2 linked regions of the Bdellovibrio bacteriovorus genome follow. Each later gene encodes a partner of the first gene's protein in a complex. Links are inferred from orthologs where the notes say so. Each region holds a gene or a part of one and is shown in the gene's direction. Other genes may lie near its edges.

Region 1 (3,365 bases):
TGGTTCACACCACCGGCGCCCAATTCTTCATCCAGCAGCGCCAGTTTCTGAGTGTGAGCATAAATGGTGACCAGTTGCTGGGTCATTTCGTTGGCCGGGATAAAATCGCCGGATTTGTTTTTGATAAAACGAGCCACGGCAGGACGGCCGTGCAAAGTGTTGTTGGTGATACGGGGGCTGAGGAAAAAGCGAACGAATTTCCCGGTGACGGTTTGCAGGTCCTCAATCCCCAGCAGTTCCACAGTCTGGAGCGAATAACCGGCCTTGGAGTTGCTTTGTGGCGCCAGTACACGGACATTGCCGGACTGATCAGCGCTGTCAGACTGCGGGGCACAAGCACCCAAGGTGCTTGCCATTACAATTGCTGCTGTGATCCGGCTAAAAACGCGCTTCACAAAGTCCTCTCTAAGTTCTATAAACGGAGGGGTTTCCTCGCTCACTTGACTTATTGCGTTATAGTTATAGTGGAAAATGGCGAAAACCTCAATGAAAACTTATGGATAGACAAACTTTGTCAGTCTCACCAGAAGTTCGACAGCCCCTGCAAACGCACATTAAGGAAGCCGCCATGGATGTACTTGATTTTGTTACGAAAAATCTGAACCCCGCGCAGAAGGATGCCGTCGAAACCCTGGAAGGGCCTTTGCTTATCCTTGCTGGCGCCGGATCTGGCAAAACCCGCGTCCTTACCCACCGCATGGCCAACATGATCGGCCAGGGGGTCGCGGCTTCCGATGAAATTCTGTGCGTGACCTTTACCAACAAGGCCGCCAAAGAGATGGAACACCGTATTTACAAGATCCTGTCTGACATGGGGGCCGTGGTTCAAACCCAGCTTTGGATCAGCACCTTCCACAGTTTCTGCGTTCGTGTTCTGCGCCAGCACATCACGCTTCTTGATTACAAGCCTTTCTTCGGAATTTACGATTCTTCGGATCAGCTCAGCCAGATCAAAAAAGTCATGACCGCCCTGGATATCAACGACAAGATGTATCCCGCGAAAAACTTCCAGAGCCGCATCAGCAGCGCCAAGATGATGGGTCTTTCCCCGGAAGGTTTGGAAAAGTCCTCGAAGCGTCTGATGGATCAAAAGACCGTGGAAGTTTACAAAGCCTATGAGCGCGAAATGAAAAAGGCCAACAGCCTTGATTTCGATGATCTGCTTTTGAAAACCTATGATCTGTTCCGCATGTACCCTGATGTTCTGCAGATGTATCAGAAAAAGTTCCGCTACATCATGGTGGACGAGTATCAGGACACCAATCACATTCAGTATCTGCTGGTTCAGATGCTGGCTTCCGCTCACCGCAACTTGTGCGTAGTGGGTGACGAGGATCAGTCCATCTACAGTTGGCGTGGGGCCGACATCAAAAACATCCTGGATTTTGAAAAAGACTTCCGTGATGCGAAGGTGATCAAGCTTGAGGAAAATTACCGATCCAGCGCCAACATCGTCAATGGCGCCACGGCCGTGATCAAAAACAATTCCCAGCGCAAAGACAAAACTCTTTTCACCTCCAACGACGCGGGTGACCTGATTCACGTGCGCGAGGAAAAGAACGAATACGAGGAAGGCCGCTTTGTTGCGAAAACCATTCAGTCGATGATGAATGAGGGCGAAGGCTCGTACAATGATTATGCGATTTTCTATCGCACCAATGCCCAGTCTCGTGTTCTGGAAGAACAACTGCGCACCATGGGAATTCCGTACCGCTTGGTGGGCGGCGTGCGCTTCTATGAGCGTATGGAGATCAAGGACATGATTTCCTACATGAAGCTGTCCATCAATCCGGCGGATGATATCGCCTTAAAACGCATCATCAATGTTCCGGCGCGCGGTATTGGCAAAACCACCATCGAAAAAATTGAAGAATACGCGGCTCACAAAAACCTGAGCATGTTCGAAGCGGCCGAAAAAGCCTGTGAAGAGCGCCTGTTCAATGCCGGCACCACGGGCAAGATCCGTCGCTTTATCGATCTGATGAAAGACCTTCAGCAAAATGCCCAGCATCTGAAACTGCTGGAATTCTTTGCCGTGGTTCTGGATCGCACTGAATATCTGGCGGCTTTGAAAAAAGACGAATCCCCGGAATCCCAGGCCCGCATCGAGAACTTGGAAGAACTGGACAACGCCATTGCCCAGTTCGTGCAAGAGCGTGGCGAAGAATCGACATTGATCAGCTTCCTGGAAGAAATGGCTTTGGTAAATGACGTGGACTCTCTGGATCAGGAGCAGAACTCGGTCACCATGATGACCCTGCACATCTCCAAGGGTCTTGAGTATCCGTACGTGTTTGTTGTGGGACTTGAGGAAAATCTGTTCCCAAGCGCTCGCAGTGCAGAAAGCGACAACGAACAAGATGTCGAGGAGGAACGCCGCCTGGCTTACGTGGGCATGACCCGCGCTCGTCAGAAACTTTGGCTGACCTACGCAAAGATGAGACGGGTGTGGGGCCAGGAACAGTTCAATCCTCCTTCGCGATTCATTAAGGAGATCCCGCAGAACCTGATCGACTTTAAAACGTCGGCTGAAGCGCCGCGCTTTATGGCCCGCTATGGTTCCAGCTCTTATGACTCTGACTTTGGCGGCACGCCGAAATGGGGCGCCACAAGCAGCGATCGCAATCGCGCGCGCACGCAGAGCTATGATGATGCACAGGACTTCCCGGATTACGAAAATGAAGGGGGCGGATCGGCGCAGTTCTCAAAGGGCATGCGCGTAAGACACCCGACATTTGGCGTCGGCACGGTGTATGCGACCGAGGGCACGGGCGAAAACTTCAAAGTCAGCGTGATGTTCACGGATAACACTGTGAAGAAATTCGTTGTAAAGTACGCCCGCTTGGAGCGCGTGTAGTCATATTTTTTTTGTTGCCAAAATGAGGATAACTGACAAACTTCTTCGGGTTACTAACAAGGAGTAATTAATGAAAAAGTTGATCGTTGTCCTTTGTCTTTTGTCCTCTTCTGCTGCCTTCGCAGCTAGAAACGTTGCTTCCTATGGCGGCAACAAAACTGCCAGCATCAATCTGGGTATGACCAGTTCTGCATTGAACATCGGTGGCCGTATGGAATTCGACGATGCTCAAGGTGCACTGGGTGCATACGTATTCATGCAAACTGAAAAGAAAGACGCTGGCATCCCTCAAGTATTGAGCTTTGGTGCACACTCTTTCGTAAGACTTGTTGAAGCTTCCAACGTGACTGCTTTCCTGGCTCCAGGCGTGGGCATCTCCATGATCAAAATGGATGGCGCTGACGATAAAACTGTTGTTGGCCCAAGCTTCCGTTACGGTGCTCAATACAAACTTGCCAACGGCGCTGGCGCTATCGGCATTGAGCGTTTCGAAGTATGGAACTGGTTC
Region 2 (3,273 bases), 1.1 Mb from region 1 along the record:
AGTTCGGTCATCAACGGGTCGGCTTTTAGTGCGATCCCAAAGCTGTAAGCCATGTGGCCGGTCATGATGTAAGCATCCAAAGGCGAAAACGGGCGGGGTTTTAGTCCCACGAGCGCCATTTCATAGGGGGCTTTTTGAGTGCTGATGTATTGATTCACACCTTCAAAGTAGGCCTCCATCTCATCCCACATACTCTGATCAAAACGGCCCTCGGCTTTTTCCTTTGCAAGCATGCGTTCGACTGATCGGCGAAGCATCAGGCTGCGGTACAATTTGTCGCTGGGAAGGGCCAGCTCTCCGAAGATCTCGGAAAGTTCCCCTTGAGTCATACGGCGGGAAAGCTCCATTTGGAAAAGTCTTTCGCTGGCCATGACAAAGCCCAGGGCTTTCAAGGCGTCTTTCTTATTGGCCGCTTTGATATGAGGAATGCCGTATTGATCGCGAATCACGGTCACGGGCTCAGACAGCCCTTTAAGCGGAAGTGAGCCCTCCATCGGTGGCAGGGACTGGCGCAAGAATAGATAACCCCCCAAGCAGAAGACGGTAACCAAGATGAAGAATACGAGAAGGCTTCGTTTGAGTGTTTTCATCCCTCAACTGTCGGCGGGGTCTGGGAGGGAGGCAAGAAAACCTTTAATTGCCACCTCGCATATAACGCAGAGTAGAGCCAAAAAAGGACGGGTACTTTTATATGATCGTGCTATTCTTGGAGGGATGGCCTCTGCATATAAAAAGAACTTTCAATTGGTGTCCGAGTTTAAACCTTCCGGCGATCAGCCGAAAGCAATTGAGCAGATTGCTGAAAACTTCAAAGCGGGTTTGAAACATCAGACGTTACTGGGTGTGACCGGGTCGGGAAAGACCTTCACCATGGCGCACACTATTGCAAACTTGAATCAGCCGGCTCTGGTTCTGGCGCCGAATAAAACTCTGGCGGCTCAGTTGTATGCCGAGTTCAAAGAGCTGTTTCCGCACAATGCCGTGGAATACTTTGTCAGTTACTACGATTACTACCAGCCGGAAGCTTATATTCCTTCTACGGACACCTATATCGAAAAAGATTCAGCCATCAACGAGCAAATCGATCGCATGCGCCACTCGGCGACGCGTTCCCTGTTTGATCGTCGTGATGTCATCATCGTCAGTTCTGTTTCGTGCATTTACGGTTTGGGGTCGCCAGAGGCCTATGAAGGCATGATGATTCAAATCGTGTCCAACACGTCGATGAAGCGCGATCACTTACTGCGGGAATTGATTCGTATTCAGTATCAGCGTAACAACGTGGATTTCTCGCGCGGAACGGTGCGCGTGCGCGGGGACAACGTCGAAATCTTCCCACCCTATGAAGAAGAGCGCGCCGTGCGTGTGGAATTCTTTGGAGACTATATCGAACGCCTTTCCTGGATTGATCCTTTGACCGGGCAGATCCTTGAAGAAATTGACCAGATCGGTATTTATCCGGGAAGCCACCACGTTACCAGTGATGACAGCTTAAAGCGCGCGATCAAGACCATTCAGGACGAGCTGCGTGACCGCCTGGTGCAGTTGAATCAGGAAATGAAGCTGCTTGAAGCCCAGCGTTTGGAACAAAGAACCTATTACGACATCGAGATGATGGAGCAAATGGGTTTCTGTCAGGGGATCGAAAACTATTCCCGCCATATGACGGGCCGGGGGCCGGGGGAACCACCTCCGACGCTGCTGGAATACTTCCCCAAAGACTTTGTCACCTTTATCGATGAGTCCCACGTCACCGTGCCTCAGATCGGGGGGATGTATCGCGGGGATCGTGCGCGCAAGATGAATCTGGTGGAGCATGGCTTCCGTCTGCCTTCGGCTTTGGACAACCGTCCTTTAAACTTCCAGGAATTTGAAGCCATGATGGACAAGGTCGTCTATGTTTCGGCGACTCCGGGCACTTATGAGCTGCAAAAATCCGAAGGGGTGATTGTTGAGCAAATCATCCGTCCGACGGGTCTGATTGATCCTGTCGTCGAAGTCCGTCCGGTGAAACATCAGGTTGATGATCTGCTCAAAGAAATCCGTGTCCGTATTGCCAAGCAAGAACGTGTTCTGATTACAACTTTGACCAAACGTTCTGCTGAGGATCTGACCGAGTACTATGAAAATCTGGGTATTAAGGTGAAGTATCTGCACAGCGAGATCGACACCATGGAGCGTATGGAGATTCTGCGCGATTTGCGTTTGGGGGTCTTTGACGTTCTGGTGGGGATCAACTTGCTGCGAGAAGGCCTGGATATTCCCGAGGTCAGCCTTGTCGGTATCACCGATGCCGATAAAGAGGGTTTCCTGCGCTCAGAAAGATCATTGGTGCAAACTATCGGTCGTGCCGCCCGTAACTTGAATGGCCGGGTGATTTTGTACGGGGACACGATCACCGAAAGCATGGAAAAAGCCATCAACGAAACCGATCGTCGTCGTCGCATTCAAAGTGAATACAACGAGGCTAACGGGATCACCCCTCAGTCGGTGAAAAAACGCATTAAAGAGGGTCTGGGCGAGATGTTCGACGGAACGGTCTCCAACCCATTGGGTGGTGAAAACAAAGCTGCTGCCATCATGAACAAGTTTGCGCAGCAGCCGGAGAAAATCCAGCAAGAGATCACGAAGCTTCGTGCCCGCATGAAAGAGCTTTCTGCGAACCTCGAGTTTGAGGAAGCGGCGAAAGTTCGCGACGAAATCAAACGTCTGCAGATTGTGGAACTGAACGTGCGCAGCGGGGAGATCGAACAGGAGAGTGCGGAGGTCGTCAAGGATGGCCTCAAGTAAGTTCGAGGAAGTTCGCGACAAGGTGAAAGAGTTTCCCACGCAAAGTGGTGTTTATCTGATGAAAAACACCGCCGATAAGATCATCTATATCGGTAAGGCGAAGAATCTTAGAAACCGTGTGCGCAGCTACTTTAACGACAGCAAGGATCACAGTCCCAAAACGCGCCTGCTGGTTACGAACATCTGTGAAGTTGAATACATCCTGACCAAAACCGAGGTGGAAGCATTCCTGCTGGAAGCCTCGCTGATTAAAAAACACCGTCCCAAATACAACATTCGTCTGCGTGATGATAAGGCCTACCCTTACATCCGCTTCAGTTGGGGAGACCAGGCGCCAAGACTGTATCTGGCGCGCAAAGTGAAAAAAGACGGGTCTTTGTATTTTGGCCCGTACACTTCGGGCCTGGCCGTGCATGGCACGATCAAGTTTCTAAACAGAACCTTTAAAATCCGTGATTGCACTGATGCGGTCTTTAAATCCCG

What was found.
Region 2: the proteins of B9G79_RS02755 (region 1) and uvrB are in contact, whole or in part, in a crystal structure (PDB 7EGT), measured with the Thermus thermophilus proteins. The link is inferred for Bdellovibrio bacteriovorus from one-to-one orthologs. Residues at the interface, in WP_096412145.1 of Thermus thermophilus: His654, Arg656, Phe657, Gln666, Asp668, Glu669, Lys680, Arg681, Leu682, Ser683, Lys685, Tyr686, Ala687; in WP_096411307.1 of Thermus thermophilus: Glu23, Leu25, Arg26, Asp27, Gly28, Glu29, Arg30, Phe31, Arg55, Glu326, Asp327, Phe328, Glu379, Ser382, Gln383, His398, Gly400, Arg401.

The regions. Positions count from the first base shown.
Region 1 is NZ_CP020946.1:549,778-553,142, reverse strand. What follows is about bases 171-3,212. They hold B9G79_RS02755 (ATP-dependent helicase), read left to right. Parts: upstream 171-568; coding sequence 569-2,857; downstream 2,858-3,212. Other genes in these bases: B9G79_RS02750 (hypothetical protein), read left to right, coding at 2,928-3,212; B9G79_RS02760 (hypothetical protein), read right to left, coding at 171-356. Also shown: more of B9G79_RS02760, read right to left, coding at 1-170; more of B9G79_RS02750, read left to right, coding at 3,213-3,365. UniProt on the Escherichia coli protein: A helicase with DNA-dependent ATPase activity. Unwinds DNA duplexes with 3'-5' polarity. Translocates on single-stranded DNA with 3'-5' polarity. Initiates unwinding more efficiently from a nicked substrate than double-stranded DNA.
Region 2 is NZ_CP020946.1:1,602,655-1,605,927, forward strand. The notes cover bases 303-3,252. They hold uvrB (excinuclease ABC subunit UvrB), read left to right. Parts: upstream 303-714; coding sequence 715-2,790; downstream 2,791-3,252. Other genes in these bases: B9G79_RS07640 (penicillin acylase family protein), read right to left, coding at 303-590; uvrC (excinuclease ABC subunit UvrC), read left to right, coding at 2,777-3,252. Outside these bases: more of B9G79_RS07640, read right to left, coding at 1-302; more of uvrC, read left to right, coding at 3,253-3,273. UniProt on the Escherichia coli protein: The UvrABC repair system catalyzes the recognition and processing of DNA lesions. A damage recognition complex composed of 2 UvrA and 2 UvrB subunits scans DNA for abnormalities.